2 regions of the Romboutsia sp. 1001713B170207_170306_H8 genome follow, and region 2 is predicted to be linked to the other one. Evidence: a T-box and tRNA genes for the amino acid it is inferred to sense, from the RefSeq annotation. Region 2 holds a T-box; the other holds one or more tRNA genes.

Region 1 (6,411 bases), on a different contig from region 2:
AGTTATATCTAATATCTACTAGTATTATATATTCATAAACATTATATCATACAATATAAACTTTACAAATATTTTGTTAACTAACTTTTAAAATAAGTATTTTCGACATTTTTTGATTTTTTTTAACTTTTTTTTATAAAATCTATTTACTTTTATAAAAAGATACATTATAATCGTTATTAATCTAACAATTCAATTTTTATTAAGTGATTGAATTGAAGGAAAACAGTATCATTAGGACTTATAAAATATATAAATCAGGAGGTAATAAGTATGATACAAATATTAACAGGTACTGCTTTATTATTAGTAGTATTAGCTTTATTCACATTATTTAGTTACAAAGCACCACAAGGTATGAAAGCAATGGGTGGCCTTGCAAACGCTGCTTGTGCAAGTTTCTTAGTTGAAGCATTCCATTTCTCATTCTTTGGTGAAGTTTTAGGAATCAAATTCTTAGAAAATGTTGGGGCTGCAAACGGTTCTTTAGGTGGTGTTGCTGCTGCTACATTAGTACCATTAGCATTAGGAGTTTCTCCAGTTTATGCTGTAATGGTTGGTTTAGCTTGTATGAACTTTAAAATATTACCAGGTTTCATAGCTGGTTACTTAATTTCTTTCGTAATCAAATTCTTAGAAAAGAAAATACCAGCTGGACTTGATTTAATAGTTATAATAGTTGTTGCTACTCCATTAGCTTACTTAATAGGAGATGTAACAAGCCCAGTAGTTAACGGTGTATTATCAACAGTAGGATCTGTTTTAACTGAAGCATCTTCTGCTTCTCCAATATTAATGGGTATAATACTTGGTGGACTTATAACAGTTGTTGCTACTGCTCCACTTAGCTCAATGGCATTAACTGCTATGATAGGTTTAACTGGTGCTCCAATGGCAATAGGTGCATTATCAGTATTCGGTTCTTCTTTCATGAACTTTGTATTCTTCTCAAAAATGAAGTTTGGTTCTAAGAAAGATAATATAGCTGTTGCTATAGAGCCATTAACTCAAGCTGACTTAATATCAGCTAACCCAATACCAGTATATGTTACTAACTTCATAGGTGGTGCTATGTCTGGTGTTATAATCGCTTTAATGGGACTAACAAACAACTCTCCAGGAACTGCTACTCCAATAGCTGGGCTTGCTGTAATGTTTGCTTACAACCCAGCAACAAAAGTTATAATAACAGCTGTAGGATGTGCTTTAGTAAGTATATTAGCTGGATTCATAGGATACGCTATATTCAAAAATTACAAAATAACAACAGCTGACGTAGTTAGAGGAGAATCTAACGAAGCTGCTTAATAAAAAAAGTCGTTATCAATATTGGTAACGACTTTTTAATATTTTATTTTAGTTTCGATTATATCTAAAACCGAATGAGATATTAGGTATTTATAAGTATTAAACATATCATTTCCGTTATTATCATTATCAGTATTCAACCATAATTCTAACGAAGAAACTAATCCTATGGTATAATACCTTGCTACACTTTCCTTAGTCATAATATTAGTTAATTCTGTTTCTTTTATTCCATATTTATCTAAAATTTTATTAAACATATTGTATATACTATTAGATAATATTTCTTTAAATGAATTTTGACCTGTAACTTCAAAAGATCTGCTTATGAACTCCTTATTTTTATCTAAGTGAATAAATATCATTTTTAATGCTTCTAATTCCATATCCTTATCTATAAGTTCATATACATTTTTCATTATATATTCTTCAAAGCAATATTCTAATATTTCATACTTGTCTTTGAAGTAATTATAAAAAGTAGGTCTAATAACTCCAGCTCCGTCTGTAATCATTTTAATAGTTATTTTTTTAAAGGAACTATTCAGCATAAGTTCTTTAAAACTATCTGCTAGTAATTTTTTTGTCATCTCCTTTTTTCTTTCCATGAATCATCCTACTTTCATTTATATTTATAAGATAAATATATTACATTTTCATTTATAAATCTATATATATATTTACTTAAATTACTAATAATTTATTACATGTGAAAAAAGCGTTGATATTAAAATATCAACGCTTTTTAATGGTGCGGATGAAGGGAGTCGAACCCCCACGCCAAAGGCGCCAGATCCTAAGTCTGGTGCGTCTGCCAATTCCGCCACATCCGCAAGATTTATTATACTATAAATGTAGCAGAATTTATAACTTAACGCAACATAATTTAATTGTTTTTTGCTTTTTTTATTAATGTTGCAACTCCTACTCCCATCATGAGTATTCCCAATAGCATTTCCGTATTAGCAAGCATATATGTACGAGGTATAGGTTCTGAATTTATACATCCAACACCTGCAAACATACCTACACTTAAATTAAATGCTTCATTTATAACACTTAATATTTCTTTTAAATTTGTACTAGAAAGATATCCAATTGAAAGCCTTATAGTTTCATCTCCAACTTTAACTCCTATAAATAAATATAATATTGTATATATAATCATAATACTAATAGATGTAACTACTGGAAATAGTGCTCTTTGACCATAACCACATGATATCCAATATATATATGACCCTATTTTAGGAGTTATTTTTTTTAATGATTTCCTTTCAAAAACCTTACCTAAATAGTAGTACTCTGAAGAATTATCTGGTAAGTTATTTTCCTTAAATTTATCTGATAAAGTTTCATAAGTCATATAAATACCTTCATATTCCTGTTTCGTTTTTTCCCTTGGAATTATTTTATCAAAACAAGTCTTTTCATCAAATTTTGTTTTATCTTCATCTGTAAAGTCTAAATCTATAATATAACAACTTAAAGTTTTAAACCCAGATAAATTACAATCTTTAAAATTAATTTTATCTAGCTCACAATTTTTTATTATACATTTTTTCATATAAGTAAGTTGAAATGATGTATTTATTATTTCACATTCTTCAAACAAAGCTAGAGATAAATCACAATTCATAAATTTAGAGTATATATTACATTTATAAAAACTACAACCTAAGTTATCCTTATTATTAAGAGATGGTAATTTTTCAGTTCCTTCTTTAATAAAAGAACAATTTTCAAATATAACTCCACCTTTATAGAAATTACAATTTTCAAATACACAGCCTATAAAGTTACAATCTTTGTATTTTATATTTTTAAAATTACAATCTATAAATTTCGTACAAAGTATATCTTTACTTTCTATAATCCTAAAATCTGCCTCATCTAAAATACCATCTTTTCCAAATTCAATACCTTCAAAATTTTTAAAACTATACTCTTTGCAAGGAGTATAATCCATTACATTCTCCTTGTTCTTTAGTATATATTTCATTATATTTTCATTATTTTTTTTTCTATTTATTATTTGATTATTGATAGAATGTCGTTCTTCTTTAAAGTTTATATATGCCATACGTAACTCCTTATAACGTTAAAAAAACATAAGTTTAAGGGATTAGTTAAAGTAATAAAAACTAATTGTAATTTATTATATAAATAATCCCCTTTAAATTATATTCTATCTATTTTATATATTTTATATTCTACTTACTCTACTTTCTTTCCTAAAACTTGAATACCAATAAATAATGCTATTATTGATAACGGTAATACAATATATATAGACATTCCTAAACCTACTGGTATATACCCAAATATAATAGTTATTACAGCTGTAAATAAGGCATATGGCAATTGAGTTTTTACATGGTTAATATGATTACATCCAGCTCCCATTGATGATAATATTGTTGTATCTGATATTGGTGAACAATGATCTCCAAATATCGCTCCTGTTAATACTGCACTTGTACTTACTATTATAAATGACATTTCTAGATTCATAGAATATGCTAATGGAATTGCTAATGGCATAAGTATTCCCATTGTTCCATATGATGTACCTGTTGCAAATGATATTATAGCTCCAAGTAAAAATATTATAGTTGGTAACAAAAATGGAGGAATTGCATCGGATAATAAGGTAATTAAATATTTTGCAGTACCTAATTCTTTAATTACAGAACTTAATGACCATGCACATACTAATATAACACAAGTTATTAATAAACGTTTAAGACCTTCCATCCATATATCTATAGCTTCTGAAAAAGTAAATATCTTCTTAGTTGTTGCCATAATAATAGCAATTATACCTGCAAGTAATGATGATTGAAAAAGTGCTATTGAAGCATCTGATGCACTAAAGGTTTCCCTTATCGCTACAAATGATATTGGTGATTCTTTGAGTAAATTAATTAATGCTTGACTATCTCCTCCTATAATATTTTTATATCCACTAAAATAAAAAGAAAGTAACGCTACAACTATAAGTACTCCTATTGGTAATATTGCTGTTGACATGCTAGGTTTTAATCCTTTTTGATCTAAATGTTTTATACCTTCATTTGAATCGGATATATCTATACCATGTTCAGAACTTATTATACCTTCTTTTCTTGCTTTAACTTCAGCCTTTCTCATAGACCCAAAATCTTTAAGTAAAAGTACACTTATTACTATAAAAAAAAGGATTAGTATATTATAAAATCTATAGGGTATAGTTTGAACAAATACGCCAAATGCATCAGCATTTACTCCTATTGTACTAAATGCATCCTTAATAAGACCAAGTTCCATACCTATCCATGTTGAAATAACTGCTATACCTGCCACTGGAGCAGCTGTTGCATCAACTATAAACGCTAATTTTTCTCTAGATATTTTCATTTTGTCAGTTATAGGTCTCATCATTGTTCCAACTATCATTGCATTTGCATAATCATCAAAAAATATGATAAGACCTGATAACCAAGTAATAATTTGAGAACTTCTTCTATTTTTAGCTCTTTTAGATAAACTTTCTGCTATTGCTTTAGCTCCTCCCATTTTAGTTACTAAATTAATTAATCCTCCTATAGCTAAAACTTGGAGTATTATTCCTGCATTCCAAGTATCTGCTAAAGAAGTAACCATTCTATTTATAACATCAATAAAAGCATCAACTATTCCATAAAATATATTATTTCCAGGAATAGTTAGTAACAAACTGCCAGAAATAATACCTATAAATAAAGATGCTATTACATTTCTTGTTAAAAATGCTAATATTATGGCCACTATCGGAGGAATAAGAGTTAATACCTTGTATTTTTGAGCATTGAAATAACCTACGTCTACCTCTGCGGCTAAACAAATACTTGGCATCATAAGTAAAACAAAAAAAGCTATGATAACAATCCACTTATTCCTATTTTTCATAAAACACCTCCTTGTACATATTAAAAGTACAATATTGTTAATGTATTAATATTACTCCATTATATTCAAAAAACTAAGGAAAGAACCTGTCCTTTATCAATTTATTTTTGCACATAAAAAATTCCACAATTATGTAGCTATTATTTAATACTACACAATTGTGGAATTTTTATTTTATATCATATTATACACATTCTTCAACTATATCAACTTTTCTTCCGAATATTTGTACACCTATAAATACCGCTACTATTGCAAGTGGTAGTACTATGTATACTGGTATACCAAGTCCAGCTGGTATATATCCAAATACTACTGTTATTAATGCCGTAAATAAGGCGTAAGGCATCTGTGTTCTTACATGATCTATATGATTACATCCTGCTCCCATTGACGATAGTATTGTAGTATCTGATATAGGTGAACAATGATCTCCAAATATAGCACCTGTTAATACCGCACTTGTACTAACTACTATAAATGACATATCTGGATTTATAGAATTAGCTAGTGGAACTGCTAATGGCATAAGTATTCCCATTGTTCCATATGCTGTACCCGTTGAAAATGATATTATAGCTCCTAATACAAATATTAAACTAGGTAATAAGAATGGTGGGAATGAACCTGATAGTAATTTAATTAAATATTTAGCTGTTCCTAATTCCTTTATTACTGAACTTAATGACCAAGCACATATTAATATAACACCTGTTATAACTAATGTTTTCATACCATCTACCCAAACTTCTATAGCTTCTGAAACTGTAAATATTTTTTGAGATACCGCCATTACTATAGCTACTACACTTGCAAGTAATGCAGACTGGAATAACGCAACCGATGCATCTGATGCACTAAATGCTTCTCTAATTGATACAAATGATAATGGTGAATCACTAAGCAATTGTATTAAACTAGCATCTTCTCCACTCATTATAGAACTATATCCACTATAGTAAAATGCTATTAATGCGGCTACTATCAATGTTCCTATTGGTATTATTGCATTCCATATACTTAATTTAACACCTTCTTTTGGTTCTAAATCTGAATGATCGTTTACAGAATCTATTGCAATCTCAGAATCTAAACTTTTGCCTTGTCTAGCTCTTATCTCTGCCTTTCTCATAGGACCAAAATCTTTTAATAATAAAGTTGTTATCACTATAA
Region 2 (26,832 bases):
CATTACTTCGATAACTTTTTTCTCTGTCTCTTCACTTATTAAATTAGCTTTCATGGCTGTATTTAATATTCCTACACCTAATGGTTTTGTAAGTATAAGTACATCTCCTGGTTTTGATGTAGCATTTGATAGTACTTTATTTGGATGTACTATTCCTGAAACTGACAATCCATACTTGGGCTCTTTGTCATCAACAGTATGGCCTCCTACTAAAAGCGCTCCACTTTCTTTTACTTTATCAAATCCACCCTTCATGATTTCAGTTAATACATCCATATCATGGCATGATGGGAAGCAAACAATATTCATTGCAACAGTAGGAGTCCCTCCCATAGCATAAACATCCGATAATGAGTTAGCTGCTGCTATTTGACCAAAAATGTAAGGATCATCTATCATTGGTGTAAAAAAGTCTAATGTTTGTATTAATGCCATTTCTTCATTTAATTTATATACTGCAGCATCATCTGCTGTGTCTAAACCTACCAATAAATTATTGATTCTATCATTATCATTCTTAGGAAGTTGACTTAAAACTGAAGCCAGAACCTCTGGCCCTATTTTGGCTGCTCAGCCTCCTGATGTTGTCATTTCTGTGAGTCTTTTATATTTTTCCATAAAAAGACCTCCTTTCCTTCTTGTCTTTACATATAATAACATATTTTAAACAACAGGCGAAGTAGTTGAAAATATTCAAATTTTAAATTTATATTTTGTCTACATATTACTATTGTATCAATTTATACTTATTAAATCCCTTAAACCTTCATATTTTTTATCTCCAATTCCATTTACATTTTTTATTTCTTCTATGTTTTTAAAGACTCCATTTTCCTCTCTATATTTAAAAATTTTATTTGCCGTAGCTTCTCCTACCCCTGGCAACGATTGTAATTCATCTATATTTGCTATGTTAATATTAACTTTGTCATTTTCATTCTTAGCCTTTTCCGTGCTATTTAAGTCTATACTTTGAGTTTCAACTTCTTCTCCTAGTTTAGGAATTATATAGTGACCTTCATCTTCAATCTTTAAAGCCATATTTACTTTATTTAGGTCTGCCTCTTCTGTAACTCCACCTAAAATTTCTATTGCATCAACTAATCTTCTATCATTTTCTAAAGTTACTATACCAGGATTTTTGACTTGTCCACTTATATATATTGTTACTAACTGCTCTACATCACTATTATAATTTATATTATTTTGTGAAGTCATTTCTTCAGTAGTTTTATTGTCTAATAATATACTTTCTTTTGTTCTTTCTTCACTTTGACTGATTACATACACATCTTCTGTTAAATTTAATTTGTTTTTTATAATAAATCCTAAAATACATGTAAATATAATCACTAAAAACACTATACTTTTTTTATTTTTTTTCACTTAATTCACCCCTTCGTTTAAATTATTAACTAAAATGTGATATACTAAAATATAAGTTTAAAATTTGGAGGTTAAAGATGAAAAAATTTCTATCTTTATTAGTAACATTCATTATAGCTTGCTCTACATTTTTAAACTCAGCAAACACATCATTTGCCGATAATGAGGAACTTTCTATACCTGCTGAAGCAGGTGTTCTTATGGACTATGAAACTGGACGTGTTTTATATAGTAAAAACGCTGATAATAAAATATATCCAGCATCAACAACAAAAGCTTGGACGGCTTACTTAGTATTAAAATATAAGCCTAATCTTAGTGAAAAGGTAACAATAGAAAAGGATCCTAATGTTGATGGTTCTAGTATGTACTTAAAGATTGGAGAAACTTTCACTGTAAGAGAATTGCTAGAAGGTTTATTAATCCATTCTTCTAATGATGTAGCTGTAGTTTTAGCCGAGTATGTAAGCGGTTCTATTGAAGAATTCGCCAAACTAATGAATGAAGAAGCAAATTCTATCGGAGCTAAAAATACCCATTTCAATAATCCCCATGGATTACCAGATGAAAATCACTATACTACAGCTTACGATATGGCTCTAATGGCCAGAGAAGCTATGAGTAATAGTATTTTTAGAGAAATTGTAAAAATGAAATCAGTATCTTTCCCTGCTACTGAAGCTTACCCATTTGAAAGATATTTTGTTAATACAAATAAATTTCTAACTTCAGATGAGAAAATAACTTATAATGGTAAGGAAATTCCTATAAAATACGATATTGTAGATGGTATAAAAACTGGATATACTGATGATGCAGGTCGATGCCTTTTATCTAGTGGTGTAAAAAATGGCATGCGTTTAATATCAGCTGTATTTAAATCTACTGGTGATGATATGTATGTTGCATCTAGAACTCTACTTGACTATGGATTCGACAATTATACTAATAGGACGATAATTACTAAAGATAAATATACTGGTAGTGAAAGAATTTTATTCTCTAAGCAAAAAGAACTTATATACGAGCCTGAATATAATTATAAAGTTCTATTGAAAAAAGGAACTAGTACTAGTTCTTATACAACAAAGGTTAAACTAAATAAAATTAGTCTTCCTATAAAAAAAGGCGATAAAGTAGGAACATTAGAAGTATACAATTCTAAAAAACTTGAAACTACTATTAATTTAGTTGCTACAAGTAATGTTAATAGTGTATTTGGTTCACTTGTTGAAAACAAAGTGATATTTACTAGTATTTTAGTTGTAATATCTATAATTATAATTATTTTTATAGGGTTAATTATTAAAAGAAAGAAAAGAAAAAAATATTATAAAAAAAGAATATTTAAAAATAGACGAAGATAAAAGGGTTGGATATTCCAATCCTTTTTAAGTTTAAAATATTTTGTTATACTTGTACCATATGTTACTGAATAATAAAATAATTTAATGTATAATGTTAATTACAAATATTTTTTGGAGGAATTTATATATGAGCTGTGGATGCGGAAATATCAATAAAAACGATGGAAAGAATGTAGTTGACTTAGTAAGAAGTAAGGGAAAAGACAACTTCCCATTAAGAATTACTCATAACCTAGAATGTGTAAATTGTAATGAAATCTTTACTATGAAAACACACGTAGATAAATGCCCTACTTGCAATATGGTTTATGGAGTTACTCCTTGTAGTTCTCATGATAAAAATAATATAAAGTCTGCAGATATTAATTATTAAAAAAATACCTATGAAAATTCATAGGTATTTTTTATATATTTTAATATTATCCAAATATTTTGTTACTTAAAGAACATCCTGTACAAGTAGCTGCAACTCCACCTAAAGCAGTTTCTCTTAATTCAGGTGGTAATCCTTTACCAACTTTGTACATAGCTTCTACTGTTTCATCAAATGGTATTATGTTTAGTATTCCTGCTAAGCATAATTCAGCAGATATTAAAGCATTTGCAACTCCTATAGCGTTTCTTCCTTGACATGGAGCTTCAACAAGTCCTGCAATTGGGTCACATACAAGTCCCATTACATTTTGTAAGCAATGAGATGCAGCATGTAAAGCTTGTTTAGGGCTTCCACCCATCATTTCAACTACACCAGCAGCAGCCATTGCCGCAGCAGCACCAGTTTCAGCTTGACATCCACCTTCAGCACCTGCAACTGTTGCATTTCTAGTTATTATAGCTCCTATTGCAGAAGCTGTAAATAATGCATCTAGCATTTGATCATCAGTCATATCATACTCTTTACCTATAGTAACTACAGCACCAGGAAGTATACCACAAGATCCTGCTGTTGGTGCAGCAACTATAAGCCCCATAGAAGCATTAACTTCCATAGTTCCCATTGCAGCAACTAATGCTTTATTCATTAATGGTCCACAAACCGATTTAGAATTATTTCTAAATATAGTTAATTTTTTAGCTTCTCCACCTATAAGACCACCAACTGATTTTATATCTTCTTCAACAGCCTTTTCAGTAGCTGCCTTCATTATATTTAAACTATGTTGCATTTTTGCTCTTATATCTTCTTTAGATAATCCTGAAAGTTCAACTTCTCTTTCTAAGCATAGTTCATGTATATTCATATTGTACTTTTCGCACATTTCTAATAATTCTTGTCCACTTGTGAAATTATATTTCATTGTCTATCTCTCCTTACTGTCTAGAATTTGTCTAAAACTACAGCTTTAGCTACAACTTCAAATTTACTTATTTGATCTAATATATCTCTTTCTAACGGCTCATCTGTCTCTATAGTCACAAATGTATACTCAGAACCTGCTATTCTACTAGTAGACATTGTAGCTATATTTTTATTATTGTGAGCAAGTAATCCAGTTACAAAAGATACTGCTCCTGTTATATCTTTTATTTCTAATATTACAGCTGGTTTAGCACCATTGAAATCTAAAGCTAGTCCATCCATTTCAGTAAGTTTTATGTTACCTCCACCAATAGAAGCACCTTTAACTTCACATTTACTTCCATCTTCTAATACCATTTCCATTCTTACACTATTAGGATGCTCATTTTCACCTAAATCAGTTTTTATAAATTCAAATTTAACACCCATTTCATTTGCTATGTCAAAAGAGTCTCTTATTCTAGCATCTTCTGGATCAAATCCTAATATTCCTCCAACTAATGCTTTATCTGTCCCATGACCTTTATATGTTTCTGCAAAAGAACCATGTAAATAGAATTTTACTTCTTTTACAGGTTTACCTGCTATTTTAGAAGCAGTCTTTCCAAGTCTTGCAGCTCCTGCAGTATGGGAACTAGATGGACCTATCATATTTGGTCCTACAACGTCAAATACACTATAATCTTTAGCCATTGCTTTACCTCTTCTTTCTTAAATGTCTCATTAAATTAATTTCTGAAATCATTTTCACAAAACTTAAATAAAATTAATTTAATACCAATAATCTAAAAGCATCTAATTTTGTTAAATATAAATTTAATAGCATTAGTTATGCAGCTATTATATATACTTATTATTAATTAAATAAAAGCATCTATACTTTAATTTATTTTTTGTTATCTGCTAATTAATATTATATATAAAAAATCATTTTTATGGAATATTTTTTTTCATATTTTTTTATTTTCCAATTATTAGTTTACGTACTATTTTGAGATTTAATAGAATATAAAATGACCAGCATCTACTGGCCATTTTTTATATTTTAATTAAAGCTTATTATTCTACTACAGCTATAACTTCTATCTCAACTTTAACATCTTTTGGTAATCTAGCAACTTCTACACAAGCTCTAGCTGGCTTGTTTTCACCAAAGAACTCTGCATAAACTTCATTTATTAAAGCAAATTCATTCATATCTTTTATGAATACTGTTGATTTAACTACATTTGAAAAATCAGCTCCTGCTTCTTTTAATATAGCCGCTACATTTTCTAATGATTGCTTTGTTTGAGCCTTAACATCTCCTTCAACTATTTCCATAGTCTCTGGTACAAAAGGAACTTGTCCAGATACAAATAATAAATTTCCAGCTTTTATAGCTTGAGAATATGGTCCTATTGCTTTTGGTGCATTATCAGTATGTATTACTTGTTGTTTCATTTTTAATTCCTCCTAAAATCTATATAATCTTTAATACTTTACTTTATATTATACTACCCTATAATAAAAATTGTATATATTATTTTATAAATCTTTTATCTCAAATCCAGCAGATTCTATATCTTTTTTTATTTTTCCTATATGATCATGGTCAAATGTTTCTAATACAAATTCTGCAAGTTGTTTTCCTATATATGCTCCAGATGATAATCTAGACTGATTTGCATTTAATATGTTAGCTTTATTCTCACTTATTATTTTTGTTAATTGAGAGAATCCACCTGGTTGATCCACCATTGTTACACCAAATGAGTATCTTCTACCTTCTTTAGCTAGTCCTGTACCTATTATTCTATATAAATTATTAACATCTACATTTCCACCAGATATTATACAAACAATATTTTCATCTGATTTAGGAACATATTTTTTACTTAACAATGCAGCAGTTGTTACTGCACCAGATCCTTCTGCTACAACTTTTAAGTTTTCCATTAAGTACACTATACCTTGAGCTATTTCATCTTCTTCTACAAGAACTATTTCATCAACTAACTCATTTATTATTTCAAATGTCATATCTCCAGGAGTTTTAACAGCTATACCATCAGCTATTGTAGTAGCATTAAACGCAGTTGTAACTACTCCATGTTTTACAGATTCATGCATAGAAGGTATATTAGCAGTCTGTACTCCTATTATTTTAACGTTTGGATTTAATGCTTTTGCTGCAACTGCAACACCTGCTATTAATCCTCCTCCGCCTATTGGACATAAAATTGTATCAACTTTATTATCTAATTGTTCAAATATTTCAATCCCTATTGTTCCTTGACCTGCTATTACATATTTATCATTAAACGGATGTAAAAATGTTGCACCAGTTTCTTTTTGTATTTCAACTGCTTTTGCATAAGCATCATCGTATACTAATCCATTTAAAACAACTTCTGCTCCATAACCTTTTGTTGCAGAAATTTTTAATAATGGTGCGGTAGCAGGCATTACTATTGTAGATTTAATCCCGCTCATTTTAGCCCCTAATGCAACCCCTTGAGCATGATTGCCTGCACTTGATGCAATTACTCCATTTGCTTTTTCTTCATCTGTTAAATTTGCTATTTTATTACAAGCTCCTCTTACTTTGAAAGACCCTGTTCTTTGTAGGTTTTCGCATTTATAAAAAACGTTTGCATCGACCTTATTACTTAAGCCTGCACATTCTAATAAATCAGTTTTCTTAACTATATCTTTTATAGTTTCCTTTGCTTGCTTTATGTCTTGTAATGTAACTTGTAACATAATCGTCCCCCTAAAATTCATATTGATTTAGATAGTCATTTTTTTAACATTTAAGTGTGTTATTTTTTCCACAAACTAATTATATTATTAATAACTAGCTTTAGTCAATAATTATTAAATAAATTAATTATTTTTTTGACAAAAAAAGACTATTTGCCACTGAACAAATAGTCTTTTTATATTTTTAAAATTAAATTTATAAATTATTTTTTCTTCATGTACTTTCTTGTATCAAGTGCAACTGCCGCTATTATTATTACCCCCTTTATAATAAACTGTAAGTATGTACTTACACCAATAAATGATAATCCATAATTTAAAACTTGGAATATTAATACTCCAGTTATTATTCCACCTATACTACCAATACCACCAGAGAAAGATACTCCTCCTACAACACAAGCTGCAATAGCATCCATTTCATACATTAGTCCTGTATTGTTAGTAGCACTACCTACCCTAGCTGCTTCTAAAGATCCTGCAAGTCCATACAAAAGACCTGCCATAACGTATATTATTATTAGATTTCTAACAACATTAACACCAGATACTTCTGCTGCTTCTGGATTACCTCCTATAGCAAACATGTTTTTACCAAGCTTAGTTTTATTCCATATAAGCCACATTATTATACAAGCTATTACTGCATAAATTATAAGATATGGTAATCTAAACTCTCCTAATTGAAAACCTCCAACTGCTAACTGTTTAAATCCTTTATCAAGACCTGCTATAGGTTGTGCTCCGTATGGAGGTCTATCAAAGTATAAACTTGTTATACCATAGGCCAAAAGCATAGTCCCCATAGTAGCTATAAAAGGTGGTGTTTTTAATTTTGCAACTGCAAATCCATTTATTCCACCCATTATCCCACATATTATCATTACAAATAATATTACTGCAACCACCGGCAATTTTTGTAAATTAGGATACATTCTATATGCATAGTCTGTTGCTTGTAGCAATGATGCTGATACTACAGCAGCCAAACCAATTATACGACCAGCAGAAAGATCTGTACCTTGAGTTACTATTATTCCACCTATACCTAGTGCTATAATCATACGTGTAGAACATTGTGCTAGTATATTAGTTAAGTTTTTTATAGAAAGAAAGCTTGGTTCTATTATAATTATACCTATAAGTATAATAAACAGAACTATTGGTATTACATTATTTCCAGCCCACTCTATAATATTAAAAGATTGCTTTTCATTAGTTAGTGACTTTGTCTTCATGGCTATCCCCCTCTATAAACTTCGCTGATAATTTCATTATCTCTTCTTGCGTAGTATTTTTTGAATCTACAATTCCTGCAACTCTACCATTACTCATTACTAATATTCTATCTGTTACACCTATAAGTTCTGGCATTTCCGAGGAAATCATTATAATCCCTTTTTCTTTACTTGCTAAGTCATTTATAAGTTGATATATTTCATATTTTGCTCCTACATCTATTCCCCTTGTAGGTTCATCTAGCATAAGTATTTCAGGATTAGTTAGTAACCATCTTCCTATTATTACTTTTTGTTGGTTACCGCCTGATAAGCTTCCTATACTAGTTTTTTGCGATGGGGTTTTTACATTCATAGAATCTATAACCCACTTTGTATCTTTTCCCATTTTCTTATCAGATAAAAACAATACATTAGATTTATAAGAATCCATATTCGATATAACAGAGTTAAAATTTATACTAAGTTGAGGAAATATTCCCGTAGTTCTTCTTTCTTCTGTAACTAAAGCAAAACCATTTTCCATAGATTTTCTAGGATTTTTGTTTTCAATCAACTTTCCATGTAGCTTAATTGTTCCTTTATCTATATTTCTCATTCCAAACAATGCTTCTACAACTTCAGTTCTTTTCGATCCAACTAACCCAGCTATGCCAAGTATTTCACCTTTTCTTAGTTTAAAACTAACATCTTTTAACCCAAACTTTGTATTTTCACTTAACCCATCAACTTCTAATATAACTTCGCCAGGATGATTTTCTTTTGGTGGGAATCTATTTGACATATCCCTACCAACCATCATACTTATAATCTTATCTGTTGTTAACTCTGATGCATCCTTAGTCTCTATTAATTGTCCATCCCTCATTACAGTTACTTCATCTGATATTTTTAATATCTCTTCCATCTTATGTGATATATATATTATTGCTACATTTTTATTTTTTAACTTTGTTATAATTCTAAATAAATGTTCTACTTCCTTTTCTGTAAGAGATGACGTAGGTTCATCCATAACTATAACTTTTGAATTATAAGAAACTGCTTTTGCTATTTCTATCATTTGCATTTGAGATACTGATAGATTTCCAACTTTCTCTCTAGGATCTACATCGATATCTAAATCCTTGAAAATTTCTAAAGTATCTTTATACATCTTATTTTCATCTATAAATAATCCTTTTTTAGGATATCTTCCAAGCCAAATATTATCTAATATATTTCTTTGTCTAACTTGATTTAGTTCTTGATGAACCATTGATACACCATTATCAAGTGCTTGTCTAGTATTTTGAAATTCTATTTCTTTTCCTTCTAAGTATATTTCCCCTGAGTCTTTCTTATAAATTCCAAATAAGCATTTCATTAAAGTTGACTTTCCAGCACCATTTTCTCCCATAAGGGCATGTACTGTTCCTGGTCTAACATTTAAATTTACATTATCTAAAGCTTTTACACCTGGAAACTCTTTAGTTATATTTATCATCTGTAAGATGAATTTATTATCTATCTTATCCAATAGTTGATACCCCCTTTAGACGTTACCTATATATTTTAATTTAATACCTAAGAACTTATTTTATATTTATAAAAGCTCTTAGGTATTGAGTAATCTTTATAATATTATATTACTTAGCTTCATCTAAATTATCTTTAGTAATTCCTATATATGGTACACGAACAGCTTTAGTATCATCTAACTTCCATTCTGTTCCTTCTACTGGATCTTTACCGTTAGCTAAATTTACACATAAATCAATAACTGCTTTAGCTTGGTTTGGAGCATCATTTAGTACTGTCCCTACAACCTTATCATTCTCTATAAGAGTTACTATTTCAGGTATAGCATCAACACCTACAACTGGCATAAATTTATCCCCTGTAAAATATCCTTCTTTTTCAAGAGAAGCAACAGCACCTGAAGCCATACCATCATTATTACAAATTACAAATTCTATTTTATCTCCAAACTTAGCTAACCATGCATCCATTTTTTCAGTTGCTTTAGCTGCATCCCACATACCTGTATCTATTGCTAATTCTTCAGTTTCTATACCTTTCTCATTTACTGTTTTTATAACCCATTCAGTTCTAGCTTCTGCATCTGGATGTCCTGGTTCTCCTTTTATTAACACATATTGTATTTTTCCATCTCCATTTTTATCCCATTTTTCTTTGTTAGCTTCCCATTCTTTAGCCACAACTTCTCCTTGAATAACTCCTGATTCCTTAGATACAGTTCCTACATAATATGCCTTGTCGTAACTTGCTAAAGCATCTGCATCTGGCTCTTTATTAAAGAATACTACTGGTAAATCTGAAGCTTGAGCCTTTTCTATCACTGAACTTGCGGCTTTTGGATCAACTAAGTTTATTGCTAATACATTAGCACCCTTAGCTATCATAGTATCAATTTGATCTAATTGTTTTGCTTGGTCATTTTGGGAGTCATCTACTGTTATTTCTGCTACATCTTTAGCATTTTCCTTTAACTCTCTACTAACTGCAGATATAAAGTTATCATCTGCTTTATAAACTGTTGCACCTATTTTAGGCTGATCTGATGAGTTAGTTCCATCTCCTGAATCACTTGATGAACAACCTACCATTGAAAATAACATTGTAGCTGATAATCCTAATGCTAAAATCCCCCTCTTATTCATATAAATCCCCCTCTAATCTTTAGTTTTAACACTACGAAAGTGTTTTCCCTATAATTGTAGATGATTTTATTATAATTTTCAATAAATTATTTTATAATTAAATATTTTATAATAACGTTACTAATTATATGTGTTTTTAACACTATTTTAATTATGTATATAAAAAGTAGGACTATTATGTTTTAAATAAAACAAAATAGTCCTACTTTTATATACTTTATATGTTATTTAACAACTATATTAACTAATTTCTTAGGAACTGCAATAACTTTAATTACAGTTTTACCATCAACTAAAGCCTTTATTTTTTCATCTGCCATAGCTAAACTTTCCATTTCTTCTCTAGATACATTAGCTCCAACTGTTAACTTTCCTCTTACTTTACCATTAACTTGAACTACAACTTCAACTTCATCTTTAACTAATGCAGTTTCATCATATTTTGGCCAGCTTATATCAAATACACTGCCTTCTTTACCTATCATAGTCCATAATTCTTCTCCCATATGAGGAGTAAATGGAGCAAGTATAGTTACTATAGTTTCTATACCTTCTTTTATAACTGCATTATTTCTATTATCTAACTCTTTGTACTTATACATTTCATTTATTAATTCCATTAAAGCAGATATAGCTGTGTTAAATCCAAACTTTTCACTTAAATCTTCTGTAACTTTTTTAAGTGTTGCATGAATTGTATATCTCATAGCCTTATCTTCTTTAGTTAATTCACCTATAGTACAGTCATCCTTAGCAATATCAGCTAATTCATCAACTAATCTGTAAACTCTATTTAAGAATCTATAACATCCTTCAACACCTTGTTCAGACCAATCTAAATCTCTTTCTGGCGGTGCTGCAAATAGTACAAATAATCTCGCTGTATCAGCCCCGAATTCTTCTATTATTTCAAGAGGAGAAACTACATTACCTTTTGACTTACTCATCTTAGTACCTTCTTTAAGAACCATACCTTGAGTTAATAAGTTTTTAAATGGCTCTTTGAAGTCAACAAGTCCCATATCATTAAATGCTTTTACAAAGAATCTTGAGTACAGTAAATGCATTATAGCATGCTCTACACCACCTATATATTGGTCAACCGGCATCCACTTATTAACTACTTCTGAGTCAAATATATTTTCAGTATTCTTAGGATCTATGTATCTTAAGAAGTACCAAGAAGAATCCACAAATGTATCCATTGTATCAACTTCTCTTCTAGCTGGTTTACCACAACAAGGACAAGCTGTAGTCATAAATTCTTTTGAAGTTGTAAGTGGAGATTCACCTTTACCTGTAAACTCAACATCTGTTGGTAATAATACTGGTAAATTTTCTTTTTTCTCTGGAACTACACCACAATCATCACAGTAAACAACTGGAATTGGACATCCCCAGTATCTTTGTCTAGAAAGTAACCAGTCTCTTAATCTATAGTTAACTGTTTTCTTTCCTATTTTCATTTCTTCTATTTTTTCTATTATCTTATTGAAAGCTTCAGATGCATCCATTCCATTAAATTCACCTGAGTTTATCATTTTATTTTCTTCATCTATTACTGGTAATATCTCTAAGTTGTATTTTTCAGCAAATTCTCTATCTCTTTCATCATGAGCAGGAACTGCCATTATAGCACCTGTACCATAATCTGCTAATACATAGTTTGCTATCCATATTGGAGCTTTTTCTCCTGTTAAAGGATTAACTACATATTTGCCTATAAACATACCTTCTTTTTCTACATCTGTAGAAGTTCTTTCTATTTCTGTCATTGTGTGCATTTTTGCAACAAACTTTTCTACATCTGCTTCATATTCTGTTCCAGCAACTAGATCCTTAACTAAATCATGCTCTGGAGCAAGTACCATATATGTAACACCATGAACAGTATCTGGTCTAGTTGTAAATACTGTCATAGACCTATCAGTTCCATCTATATCGAATACTATTTCAGCACCTGTACTTTTTCCTATCCAGTTCTTTTGCATTAATTTAACTTTATCTGGCCATCCATCTAAAGTATTTAAATCTTGAAGTAATTCTTCAGCATAGTGAGTAGTTTTAAAGTACCATTGTTCTAAATCTTTCTTTATAACTACAGAATCACATCTTTCACATTGTCCTTGAACAACTTGCTCATTTGCAAGAACTGTTTCACAAGATGGGCACCAGTTAACAAAAGATTTCTTCTTATATGCTAATCCATGTTCTAAGAATTTTAAAAATATTTCTTGAGTAAATTTGTAATATTCTGGAGTAGAAGTTGCAACTTCTCTATCCCAGTCATAGCTAAGACCCAATAATTTTAATTGGCCTTTCATATCTTCTATATTTTCCATAGTCCATTTATGTGGATGTATACCATGCTTTATAGCTGCATTTTCTGCTGGAAGACCAAATGAATCCCATCCCATTGGATGAAGTACATTATATCCTTCCATTTTTTTAAATCTAGCAACAACATCACCTATAGAGTAGTTTCTAACATGACCCATATGTATTTTCCCTGATGGATATGGGAACATTTCTAAAGTATAATAGTTTGGCTTAGAATTATCTAGTGTATTAGTTTTATACTGATCATTTTCAGACCAAGTTTTTTGCCATTTAGCTTCTACATTTTTATGATTGTAAACGCTCATTAAAATTTCCTCCTTTGATATTTTGATTAAAATAGTCTATAAAAGTTATTTTATCCATGTTTAGATAAATTTAACTTATATGATAAAAAAATCCTCAGTCTCTAAACAATATTGTTTAGGGACGAGGATTATATCTTCGCGGTACCACCCTAATTAGTCTAAAATTAGACTCTCTTAGATAGTTTTTATGCCAACTACGGCCAAATAGATTATTTCTAGCAAGTTCAAAGTTCTAATTTACTAGTTCACAGCAACCACTAGCTCTCTGATAAAATTTTTGCTTTTACTACTCTAGTCTACTTGATATATTTATTATTTATAATTAATTATATTATCATTATTATGCTAAAGTGTCAATATCTACGTATGGAGCGTCTTTCCATAATTTTTCTAGGTTATAGAATCCTCTTTGTTCTTCATTAAATATATGAACTATAACATCGCCATAATCAAGAAGTACCCAAGTTTGACTTTCATATCCTTCTTTTCCTCTTGGCTCTATTCCAAGCTTTGTTAATTCATCTTCTACATTATCAGCTATAGCTTTTACTTGTCTTTGAGAACCAGCTGTAGCTATTACAAAGTAATCACATAAGCTAGATACTGCTCCTATATTTATTATAGATATATCTTGACCAATTTTATCGTCTATTGCATCATATATTACTTTCGTCATTTCATTTACTGTCATTTTAATTCCTCACTTTCCTAATTTTAAACACGTTTTATTATTATACCATAAATAGTGTATAGTAAGCATCTTATTTTTAAACTGCATCTATCTATTATATACTATTATTTCATAATAATAATTTTTTAGTTATTTTTTCATTATATAATTACGTGCACTTACAGTTCTTGGGTGTATCAACTGATTATTATCTATTACAAATTTTATCGTGTTATTAAATGATATGAGTAATGCCTCATCTAATTTACCACTATAAGTTAATTCTCTTAATAAATCTACATTTGGAAAATTCCTATCTTTTTCTATTAAATCTGCCATATAAATTATTTTTTCTAATAATGACATATTTTCTTTTCCTGTTGTATGATATCTTATAGCATCTAGTATTTCTATGTCATTTATTTCAAATTCATATCTAGCTATGTATGAACCTATAATACTGTGAGATAAAGCTAAACTTTCCATTTCTAATTCATCTAATTTTATATTATATTTTCTAACATAGTAATCGACTTCTTCTAAGGTTAAATATTTAGCACAATCATGTACTATACCTGCTATGTATGCTTTTTCATTATCACAATTATATATTTCACATAACTTTACTGCACATTCTGCTACATTTAAAGAATGATTTAATCTTCTTTTAGGTAACATATCTTTTAATTTTTCATTTATATCCGTTAAATTCATTTACTTTACTCCTATTTTATATAAATTTTTCTCACGCATATATTTTTCTACATTTTCTGGTAATAAATATTTCACTGACTTTCCAGACTTTAGTTGCTGCCTTATGTAAGTAGATGATATATCTAAAGATGGAACATATACGCTTATAATTTTAGCATTATATTTTTCTTCTAAATTTTCAATTTTCTCTTGTGCTTCAAGTAAACTTATTCCCGGTCTTGTTGCTGCTATAAAAGTAGCTAGTTTAAAATTTTCCTCTACTTCTTTCCAAGTTTCAATATCACAAATTGCATCTGCACCTGTTATAAAGAATATTTCACAATTGTTATATTCTTTTTTTAGATGTCTAAGTGTATCTACAGTATAAGTTTTATTTTCATTTTCTATTTCAAAATCCAATACTATAAAGTTCTCATTGTTTCTTGTAGATATTAAAACCATATTATATCTATCATATTTATTAGTTACATTTTCTAACTTATGAGGAGGATTTCCTGTAGGTATGAATATAATCTTATCTAACTTATACTTATCTCTAATAAACTCTGCTGTTGCTAAATGTGCATAGTGAATTGGATCAAAAGTTCCCCCCATAATTCCAATCCTTAATTTAGAGTCACTATTTTTAAATTGTTCTAACTTATGAGTATTTATATCTTTTGCTCTTTTAAGTAGATCTTCAATGCTCATATTTAATCTCCTTTTTTACAAATATATTTTCATTGTATCATTATTTTTATTTTATTTAGGTAATAATTTGTATTTTTTAGTATATAATCATATTTATACATATCTTTACTTTAAAAATTAAATTTTTAACATTGATTCAACTAATTATTTAGTCAACTATCTGATATTTTACATTATTTTATATAAAATTCAAGATGTAAATATACAGATTAATATAAATAGCATTATTAAGGAGTTTACATATGGCTATAATTACGAAAATAGAACAACAAAAGAAAAACCAAGATAGAGTTAATATTTATGTTAATGGTGAATACTTCACTGCTATATTTAAAGAATTAGTTTTCACATTTAACTTGAAAAAAGGTGATGAAATTGATGAAGATTCATTAAGATCACTATTAAATGATGAAATGTATATAAAGGCTAAAAATAAAGCTCTTAATATATTATCTAAGGCTGATCAATCAGAAAGAAAAATAAGAGAAAAATTATCTAATGATTTTGAAGAAGATACAATCAATAAAGTAATTGAATTTTTAAAAAGAAATAATTTTATCAATGATAATTTACTTGCACAAAAAATAGTTAACACTAATCTTAATTTAAATAAGTGTGGTAAAAATAGAATAAAACAAAACCTTTATAATAAAGGCTTAGATTCAAATGCTATAAGTGAAGCTATTTCTGAAATTGATAGTGATGCAGAATTTGAAAATGCAATGTATCTTGCAAAAAAAAGATATGACCGAATAAAAAATGAAGATAAAAGAAAGATTTATCAAAAACTATCTCAACATTTAACATATAAAGGATTCAATTATGATATTATTAAAAGAGTATTAAATAAATTACTAAGTGTTGATGAATATGATTTATAATTTATATTTCCATTTGGAGGTTATATTATGACAAAATACATTATAGGAATTTTTAGCTTTTTATTAGGATTATATAACTTAAAGCAATTATATAAATTAGATAGCTAAAAATAAAAGTGGGTCGTACTATTATTCAGTACAGACCCTTGTATTTTATCTAATATATTTTTTTAGTAACTTAGCTACAGGTATTCCTATTAACATACCTATTAGTATTTGAGTTATATTACCTGGTATTGATAAAATTGCCTTAGTATGACTTCCATATAAAATAATTTCAGTTATATAATATCCAAATATCATCCAAATACCTGATATAATTATTCCAAGCATATTTGTAATTATATCATTACCTTTTTTATTCCTGGACCAAGATATACTTCCTATTATGTAACCCATTACGCCTCTTACTACAAATGTAAATGGTGCCCATATTGCCCATTCTGATAATAAATCAAATAGCCCCATACCAAAAGCACCTGCTATAGCACCTTTTTTCTTACCAAAAACTATCGCAGATATAAATAGCATAGTATTACCTAAATGTACTAATCCTCCAGTTGATTCAAGTGGTAACCTTATATTTATAAACCTAGTAGCTATAAATACTAATGCTATTAATAATCCATTTTCAGCCAAATCCCTAGAATTAATTTTTCTATTATTACTTTCTACAATTTGTGATATATCTAAGTCATCTTTTATTAACTTATTTTCCCCCATCATATCCACTCCCTAAAACTTACTTTATAACTAATTTTACTTCATCATAATACTTATTAAATAATTCTACTAATCTACCATTTCCCTCAAATCCAAGATATCTCAAAGATTCATCTATAAAGTTTAATACAGGTATTAGTTTTTCTACTCTAGCATTTTCTCCCATATGACCTATTCTTATTACTTTATCTGAGTAATTACCTAAAGATGTTGCTAAAATTAAATTGTATTTTTTTAATAAATTATCTGTTAATTTTTTTGCACCTATATTAGATGGTATTTCAACAACTGTGACAGTGTTAGAATAGCCTTCTTCTAAATATAAATTTAACCCATATTCTTTTATAGATTTCCTAACTGCATTAGCTATTTTTTTATGTCTTATTAGCACATTTCCTATACCTTCCTCAAGTATATTATCTATAGCTTTATCTAATCCCATTATGTCACTTATAGGCATCGTATATGGAAACCATTTATTTCTATAATAATTTTCCCATATTCCTAAATTACAATAGAAACCTATGATTGGAGTTTTTCTATTTCTTATAACACATTTAGCCTCATCACTTATACTAACTATAGTAAGACCTGCTGGTGCTGATATAGCTTTTTGTGATCCTCCTAGGGCTATATCAACTTTCCAATCATCAACATTAAGTTCTTCTCCAATCATACCCGCCACAGAATCTACTACTGTCAAAATACCATATTTTTTAAGTAAACGGCAAATCTCACTTAAGTTATTTAATACGCCTGTTGGAGTATCACAATGAACTAATGTTGCATATTTAAAGTTACTATCTTTTTTTAAAAATTCTTCCAATTCCTTTGTCTTAATATCTTTAGTGTATTCTCTTGAAAAGTAAGCTACTTCTCCTCCATACATTTTTACAAATTCATCAAATCCCTTACCAAATATTCCATTATCAATTACAAGAACTCTATCGCCCTCTTCAGTAAGTGATGCGCAAGCTGCTTCTAAACCTAGTATCCCTTCTCCACTTAATATGTAAACATCATTTTTTGTATTTATTATCTTACCAATCTTATCACAAGTATTTTTATAAAACTCAAAAAAATCTATATCCAGGTCTGGATTTGTTGTAGCTATAGATCTTGCTAACCTCACATTTTCTCTAACTTCTGTAGGACCTGGAGTATATACTAATTTGTTATTCATTTAAATTGCCCCCTTTTTTATTTATATAAGTCATTATATATCAATTATAATTGTATTGTATTATTCTAAAAACATTTTATAATTGTATCAGTACATTTATAGTTTTATATTTTAATAAATAATTTACTTTTATATTCTCCAAAACAATAAAATAGAGCACTTCTAAGCTTACCTAGAAGTGCTCTATTTTAGTTTAATATAAATATTGAGTATAATGCTATGTGATATAAACATATACCTACATAAATTATATTAGAAAAAAATATAACTAATTTAGTTATATTAGATAATTCGTTATTTATTTTATTTAATAAAAGTATAACTAAAATTGTAGGTAAAATTACTTTAATTAATAAAAATAATAATGGATTAATTTCATACATTATTCTTAAAAAGCTATTTAACTCTTTATAAAACTCATATTTTAAACCGATAAATGTTGCTATTCCGTCAAATATATTTAACAACATAATAGATATTAATCCGTACTGTGTTTTACTTTTTCTTAATGTATCTTCCATAAATTACTCCTATAAAATTAATATAGTTATTATTAATTTTATAGCTTTTAAGTTATATACTACATTAATCTAATTAGTAATTTTTATTCATAAATTATATAAGTTAGCTCCTAATAACTGCTATTATTTAAAAACTTACTTCCTATAATATTATATCTTATTGAAAATTTTTACGATTTTATTTCCTAAATTTTTCGCATAATATATATTATAGATACTATTAAAATCATTATCTATAAAAGGAGAAATTTATGATAGATTTAATTTTACTTGGATGTGGAGGAAATATGCCTATGCCTAATAGGTCTTTATCTTCTCTTTTTATAAATTATCAAGGAAGAAAGATATTAATCGACTGCGGTGAAGGCACACAAGTTTCTATGAGAATGAAAAACTGCGGATTTAAAAATATAGATCTAATATGCATAACCCATTTACATGGAGACCATATTATTGGTATTATTGGTCTTTTATCTACTATAGGAAATAGCTCTAGAACAGAAGATTTAACAATTGTAGGTCCTGTAGGAATAGTAGAAACCATAAATGCTATTAGAATTTTAGTCGAATATTTACCTTATAATATTAATGTTATAGAATATCCTAATGGTAGTTTCTCTCTAATAAATGAGTATTTAAAAGATTTAGAAATATCAACTCTGGATCTAGATCATTCTACTGAGTGCTTAGGATATAGTTTTTATTTCAAAAGAAAAGCTAAGTTTGATGTGAAAAAAGCAACAAATAACAATGTACCTAAAATTTTATGGCAAAAACTTCAAGAAGGAAAAGATATAAAATTTAAAGATAAACTTTATACTCCAGATATGGTGTTGGGAGATGATAGAAAAGGAATCAAAATAAGTTTTATTACAGATACTAGACCACTATTATCTATACCTGAATTTATAAAAGATAGCGACTTATTTGTATGTGAAGCAATGTATGGTGATGATTTAGATATCTCTAAAGCTGTAAAAAATAAACATATGACATTTAGAGAATCTGCTAATTTAGCTCGCTTAGGCAAAGTAAGACAGCTTTTATTAACTCATTTTAGCCCATCTCTAGAAAACCCTCATATTTATAAAGAAAATGCAACTTCTATTTTTGAAAATACTATTATAGGTGAGGATAGACTTGAGCTACACCTTAACTTTTATGATGAAAAATAAAAAAATGCCGCATAACTTGTTTCTAAGTAATGCGGTATTTCCAATTCTATTTATTGTTTCTAATTTCTTTTTGAATTTTTTTCAGAGCGTTCTTAGAAACTCTAACTATGTCTTTTTCTAACTTTCTATCTTCATAACTAATAAACAAAGTATTTAAATCATATCCATCTGGATATAAATCCTTTGCCTTTATGTGTAACTTTATTTTTCTTATATTAACATATATAAAATATTCTTTATATAAAACTTTTACATTATTAAATTTATCAATTGTTTTATACACTATTACATAATCATTATAATCCAATAACATAACTTTATCTCCTACTTCTAAATTAGGAGTATAAATTGAATTAGGATTTATATTAAATCATCCTTCTAGTGGTATATGATTACTATTTTCTAATATTTTTCTTGCTTCTTTATTTTCATTTAATCGTCTTTTTACTATATTAAAATTATCACTTGTAATTAACTTATCTATAAGCTCTTTTCCTAATGAACTTACACAATATACCTTTATTAATTCTTTTACTATATCTAGTTGTAATTTTTCAAATGTATCTATATTTATTTATCTTCTTATTAATTTTTTAATATGACTTCTTGATAAATAAGGGTTCGTTAGCCTTCATACTCCTTATTTATTAAGAAGTCTTACTACGGCCTCATTATATTTAAATTTTTTTAAAAATTTTCTCCTTCCAGTTAAATATAATTTATTAAAAAATAGGTAGAGTCTATATTTAGAATACTATGAGCTCTACCTATTTATGTAAATTTTATTTATATATTTATATTATAAAGTATATAATTAATGGAACACAAAGTATATATATACCCCAGTTTAACTCTTTATGCTTTCCTGCTAATACTTTAGTAAGCATATATGATATAATTCCTATACTTATACCATTAGGTATACTTGATGTAAATGTTGTAAATATTATTGTAGCAAAAGCTGGGAATGATTCTGTAAAATCATCTAATTCTAAATCTTTTATACTCGATATCATAAGAAGTCCTATCATTATTAAAGCTGGTGCTGTTGCTTGATTTGGAATCATCGTTGCTATAGGTGTTATAAATATTGTTAAAGCAAAACATATACCAGCAGTTAGTGCTGTTAAACCAGTTCTTCCACCTTCTTCAACTCCTGCTGCTGATTCAATAAATGTGGTAATAGTTGTTGAACCAAATAATGCACCTATTGTTGTTGCTAATGCATCTACAAAGAATGGTTTATTTATTTCAGGTAAGTCTCCATTTTCATCTAATAAATCTGCTTTTGCTGATACTCCTATTAAAGTTCCTAATGTTGAGAAGAAATCTCCAACAAAGAATGTAAACATTAATGGGAAGAAACTCCATTTAAAAGCTGATATTATATCTAACTTAAATGCTATAGGTTCTATTGAAGGTGGCATTGTTATTAAACTTTGTGGAATAGATGTTATTCCCATTGGTATACCTATTATAGTAGTTATTATTATACCTATTAGTACTGATCCTTTTACATTTCTTAAATTTAAAAATATTAATATTACTAACCCTATAATAGTTAAAATAACCGCTGGATTAGTCATATCTCCCATTGATATAGATGATCCATCTATAACCATTAATCCTCCATTAGAAAATCCTAATGATACTATATAAAATCCTACAGCTATTCCTATTGCATGTTTAACATTTTTAGGAATTAATGCTACTATAATTTCTCTTAATCCTAGTAATGTTAATAATAAGAACATTACTCCTGAAATAAATACCATACCAAGAGCAGTTTGCCATGATACAACTCCACCTGCTACCAAAGTATATGCAAAAAATGCATTACTTCCCATTGCTGGAGCTAATACAAATGGTAAATTTGTATATAATCCCATAAATATAGAAAATATTGCTGCTAATAAAGCTGTAACTACAGTCACTGCTCCTATATCCATACCGGCAGCTGACATAAATGTTGGCTGAACTATTAATATATATGCCATAGTCATAAACGTAGTAATACCTGCTGCTACCTCAGTTTTTACATCTGTTTTATGCTCTTTTAATTTAAATAATCTTTCTAACATAATTCCTCCGTATAACTTGTCTTATATTATTTATATCGTGTTATCGTTTTACGAACTAGATTTTAAATTTTATATTAAATGTTCACATTTGTCAATATTATTCGTCATTTTTCTACATTTTCTATTAGATTTTATGTATGTATATGAATTTTTAAGCCAAAAAATAGAATAGTAAACAATAATATAAATTATTCACTATTCTAATCTAATATTTTATTTAATTATTTGCTAACATTACCTGCAACATTTAATACATCCCAAGTTCTTGCAAATGGTGGTGCATAGCATAAATCTAACATACCTAATTGATTTGTAGTCATCTTACCAAATATCGCTGTCGCTAATACATTTGCTCTTTGAACTGAATCCTTAAATCCTGCAACTTGTCCACCTAAAATCACCTTAGTATCTGCATTATAAACAAGCTTTACATATATTTTATCTCTACCTGGATAGTAGTTAGTCTGATTAAAATCACTTATAAATTTAGCTTTATAATTTAATCCTAAACTTTTAGCTTTTTCTTCTGTTAATCCAGTTGATGCTGCTTCCATATTCATAACTTTTATACAACTTGATGCCAATGAACCTTGGAAAGCATTATTAGCTCCAGCTAAATTTTCTCCAACTATTCTACCTAACTTATTTGCTCCTGTTGCTAGAGGAACAAACATATCTTCATTTGTAACTATATTTTTTATAGTTGCACAGTCTCCTGCTGAGTAAACATCTTCTACAGAAGTTTTACCATACTCATCAACTATTATAGCTCCATTTCCTAACATTTCTATTTTAGTATCTTTTAAGAATGTAGTATTTGGTCTAACACCTGTAGCTATTATAACTAAATCAGCATCTATTCCACCTTTATTAGTTATAACTTTTTCTACTTTAGTTTCTCCTATAAATTCAGAAGCTAATTCTTCTAAGCGTAAATTAACTCCATGAGACTTAATTTCATCTTCTAACACATCTGTTATTTCTTTATCAAATACTGCATTTAAAACTCTATCAGCAGCTTGTATAACAGTTACATTTTTACCTAATTTCTTAGCAGCTTCAACGGCCTCCAATCCTATAAATCCTGCACCTATTATAACTACATTTTTAACATCTTCTTTATTTAGTATTTCTTTAACTTTTATACCATCTTCCATAGTTTTTAATGTTGAAACATTCTCAAGATTAACATTTTTTATAGGAGGTATTATACTACTCGCTCCTGTTGCTATCATTAATTTATCATAAGAATCTTCAAAAGTTTCACCAGTCTTAACATCTAAAACCTTTAATTTCTTATTATCAGTATCAACTGCTGTAACTTCTTTAAATATATTTAAATCTATTCCAGATTCTCTAAACTTTTCTGGGCTTCTAGCTATCATATTATTAGCATCATCAAAGAATCCTCCAACAAAATACGGTAATCCACAAGCTCCAAATGATACTACATCAGTTTTTTCATATACAACAACCTCATAATCAGGTTTCATTCTCTTTAATTTAGCTGCTGCAGACATACCAGCTGCAACCGCACCAATTATAACAACTCTCATATTATGTCCTCCTCAAATATTATATTTTGCCTTATACTGTAAATAAATTAACCTCTTAGATATTATATTAACATTTTAAAGTATAAAAATCTATTTTTATATTTATTTTTAATTCTATATATCAATATACCCAAATAGTAGTATCTTAATATAAAAAAATTCTAGTCATTTACAATAAAATTCATTGAATGACTAGAATTTTTTAATACTTATTATAATTAGTAAAAGTAACTTTATAACTATCTTCTTGCAGCTCTTTTAGTTATTTTTCCTTTTTTAGTTACTGTATTATCTTTAACTTTTGCCTTGGCTTGCTCTTGTCCTGGGAAAAGTATCTTTGGTTCTTCATTGTTTCTTCTATATATAGTAAATTTAAAACCTATAGCTTGTACGAACTCTGCTCTTAATGCATTACATATTGCATTAGCAGTTTCTTTAGCATCAAGACCTGCAGTTTCAAGTATAGTAACTTTTACTATTTCTCTACTATCTAACATAGCATCTAATTGATCTAAGAAACTTTCTGTTACACCTTCTTTACCTATTTGAGTTATAGGCTTTAAAGTATTAGCTATTGATCTTAAATAAGCTCTTTGCTTTCCTTTTAACATAATGTCACCTCTTTATTTATCCTAGTTGTAGAATTCAAATTCAATTTCATAAATCTTAACTGTATCTCCATCTTCAATACCCATCTCTCTAAGCTTATCAAAGACACCTTCTGACTCCATAGCTTTTTGGAAATATTGAATTGATTCCATATCTTCAAAGTTAACAGAATACATTATTCTTCTTAAAGATTTACCTTTAACAACATATATTCCATCTTCTATTTCAACAGTTAATCCTTCATCTTCATTAGATTGATCTAATTCTGGTCTATACATTTCTTCTTCTGTTACTAACTCTACATCTTCAACTTCTTTTAATAATTGAGATACATAAGCTATAACATCATCTATTCCTTGACGAGTAGCTGCAGACATTTTAAATACTTTATATCCTCTACCCTCAAGTTCTTCTTTAAATTCTTCATATACACTTTCATCTTCTAAAATATCCATTTTATTAGCAACAACTACTTGTGGTCTATGAGAAAGTTTTTCATTATATAGTGATAATTCTTCATTTATCTTATCAAAATCTTCTAATGCATTTCTACCTTCGTGTCCAGTTATGTCAACGATATGTATCAATACCTTAGTTCTTTCTACGTGTCTTAAGAAATCATGTCCAAGACCAACACCTTCTGCAGCACCTTCTATAAGCCCTGGTATATCAGCCAATACAAAGCTATCACCAAATTTAGTTTGAACCACACCTAAGTTTGGAGTTAACGTTGTAAAATGATAGTTAGCTATCTTTGGTTTTGCTTTAGTCACAACTGATAAGAATGTAGATTTACCAACATTAGGGAATCCTAGTAATCCTACATCTGCTATCATTTTAAGCTCTAGAATTACCCATCTTTCTTCTCCATCTGTACCAGATTTTGCAAAAGCTGGAGCTTGTCTTACTGCATTGGCAAAGTGTTGATTTCCTTTTCCACCTCTACCACCTTTTGCAACTACAGCTCTATCGCCTTCTTCTTTTAAATCTGCTATTATAAGTCCTGTAGCTTCATCTCTTATTATTGTACCAGGTGGAACTTTAAGAATTAAATCTTCTCCATTTTTACCTGCTTTTTTCTTTTTACTTCCATCTCCACCAGATTCAGCAAGGTACTTTCTTTGATATTTGAAATCCATCAAAGTTCTAAGACCTAAATCTACCTCAAATACTATACTAGCACCTCTTCCTCCGTCTCCTCCATCTGGTCCACCAGCTGGAACATATTTTTCTTTTCTAAATGCAACCGATCCATTTCCACCGTTACCAGCTTTAACAAAAATTCTTGCTTTATCTATAAACAAATTAATCACCTACTTGATTAAGACTTTTTTTTATTTTCTCCAAACTATAAATATTATATATATATATATATAATTTGAGGAAATCATCTATTTACAACAAAAAGGAGTGTAAGAACACTCCTTTTCTCATATATATTATTCAGCAATAGATACTGGATATACGCTTACTTTTTTTCTTTTCTTGTCTTTTCTTTCGAACTTAACAGTACCGTCTATTAATGCGAATAAAGTGTCATCTCCACCTTTACCTACATTAGTACCTGGATGTATCTTAGTTCCTCTTTGTCTTACTATTATACTACCAGCAGTAACTACTTGTCCGTCATATCTCTTAACACCTAATCTTTTAGATATAGAATCTCTACCGTTTTTAGAAGACCCTACCCCTTTCTTAGATGCAAGTAATTGTAAGTTCATGTTTAACATATTGGAGTCACCCCCTACTTTTTTAAGATTTTTATATTTTTTGGGTATTCCCTTTTAATTTCTTGAATAGCCAATTGAAAATGATTTAATAATAGCTGAGATTTCCCTAAAGAATTATCTTTAACAATACATTCTATATGTCCTTCTTTAGCTTCTATTTTTTCAAATTCAACTTTTTGTAATTTGTCTAAAGAGTTTATAACTGCAACTGCATTAGATGTAACTGCAGAACAAACTATATCATAACCTATTTCAGCATAATCAGCATGTCCCTTTAAACAAAAACCTTGAAGTAAGAAATCATCATTATAATAATAATTAACTTTTATCATTATTCAACCTAAATACTAAGCGTTTATTTTTTCTATAACTATCTTAGTGTATGGTTGACGATGTCCTTGTTTTCTTCTGTAGTCTTTCTTAGCTTTATACTTGAAAACTACAACCTTCTTAGCTTTACCTTGTTCAACAACTTTTGCTTGAACAGAAGCACCTTCAACAACTGGAGAACCAACAACTAACTCTCCGTTCTTAGTGCAAGCTAAAACTTCGTTTAAAGTTACAACATCACCAGCATTAGCTTCTAACTTTTCAACGAATAATACATCACCTTCAGCAACTTTATATTGCTTTCCACCTGTTTTTACTATAGCGTACATTAAATACACCTCCTCGGTCCAAAACTCGCCATAAAGGTAATTTCTAAAAGAAATTTTAAGACCTTTTTTGTGCGGCATTACATTTATTAATAATACTATGTTTTTTTACATTTGTCAACTAAGTATTAAAAATAATATTTATTTTTTCGTAACTTATACTGTCACGTCCTGTCGACTTAATAATAATATCATATTTTTTACTAATTGTGTTTAAAATATTTTTCCATTTTTGATTTATTTCTTTATATACTTCATTATTTAATTCTATGGATATACTTTTATATGATGTATGTTCA

Evidence for each region. The T-box of region 2 lies ahead of leuS (leucine--tRNA ligase). A T-box ahead of a tRNA ligase gene usually reads a tRNA of that ligase, here a tRNA-Leu.
Region 1: it encodes a tRNA-Leu, which carries the amino acid that the T-box ahead of leuS (leucine--tRNA ligase) is inferred to sense. The anticodon was not compared.

The regions. Positions count from the first base shown of each region.
Region 1 is NZ_JADNAX010000001.1:764,046-770,456, reverse strand. It holds gene I2A66_RS03685 (PTS sugar transporter subunit IIC) at 274-1,308, shown strand; gene I2A66_RS03680 (TetR/AcrR family transcriptional regulator C-terminal domain-containing protein) at 1,344-1,916, opposite strand; tRNA gene I2A66_RS03675 (tRNA-Leu) at 2,058-2,141, opposite strand; gene I2A66_RS03670 (pentapeptide repeat-containing protein) at 2,195-3,391, opposite strand; gene I2A66_RS03665 (Na+/H+ antiporter NhaC family protein) at 3,526-5,238, opposite strand; gene I2A66_RS03660 (Na+/H+ antiporter NhaC family protein) at 5,423-6,411, opposite strand, start outside.
Region 2 is NZ_JADNAX010000005.1:122,817-149,648, forward strand. It holds gene selD (selenide, water dikinase SelD) at 1-618, opposite strand, end outside; gene I2A66_RS11260 (helix-hairpin-helix domain-containing protein) at 736-1,386, opposite strand; gene I2A66_RS11265 (D-alanyl-D-alanine carboxypeptidase family protein) at 1,464-2,753, shown strand; gene I2A66_RS11270 (hypothetical protein) at 2,881-3,126, shown strand; gene sdaAA (L-serine ammonia-lyase, iron-sulfur-dependent, subunit alpha) at 3,173-4,051, opposite strand; gene sdaAB (L-serine ammonia-lyase, iron-sulfur-dependent subunit beta) at 4,072-4,746, opposite strand; gene I2A66_RS11285 (RidA family protein) at 5,113-5,496, opposite strand; gene ilvA (threonine ammonia-lyase) at 5,581-6,798, opposite strand; gene mglC (galactose/methyl galactoside ABC transporter permease MglC) at 7,002-8,036, opposite strand; gene mglA (galactose/methyl galactoside ABC transporter ATP-binding protein MglA) at 8,014-9,555, opposite strand; gene mglB (galactose/glucose ABC transporter substrate-binding protein MglB) at 9,665-10,699, opposite strand; gene leuS (leucine--tRNA ligase) at 10,924-13,344, opposite strand; T-box leader at 13,459-13,653, opposite strand; gene rsfS (ribosome silencing factor) at 13,685-14,035, opposite strand; gene yqeK (bis(5'-nucleosyl)-tetraphosphatase (symmetrical) YqeK) at 14,165-14,728, opposite strand; gene nadD (nicotinate-nucleotide adenylyltransferase) at 14,729-15,418, opposite strand; gene recX (recombination regulator RecX) at 15,661-16,299, shown strand; gene I2A66_RS11335 (ECF transporter S component) at 16,453-17,025, opposite strand; gene I2A66_RS11340 (pyridoxal-phosphate-dependent aminotransferase family protein) at 17,042-18,205, opposite strand; gene I2A66_RS11345 (DUF5658 family protein) at 18,394-18,726, opposite strand; gene I2A66_RS11350 (ribonuclease Z) at 18,978-19,901, shown strand; gene I2A66_RS11355 (hypothetical protein) at 19,948-20,214, opposite strand; gene I2A66_RS11360 (NCS2 family permease) at 20,696-21,982, opposite strand; gene I2A66_RS11365 (CoA-disulfide reductase) at 22,204-23,538, opposite strand; gene I2A66_RS11370 (YhbY family RNA-binding protein) at 23,778-24,149, opposite strand; gene obgE (GTPase ObgE) at 24,171-25,451, opposite strand; gene rpmA (50S ribosomal protein L27) at 25,587-25,877, opposite strand; gene I2A66_RS11385 (ribosomal-processing cysteine protease Prp) at 25,892-26,209, opposite strand; gene rplU (50S ribosomal protein L21) at 26,225-26,536, opposite strand; gene I2A66_RS11395 (Rne/Rng family ribonuclease) at 26,655-26,832, opposite strand, start outside.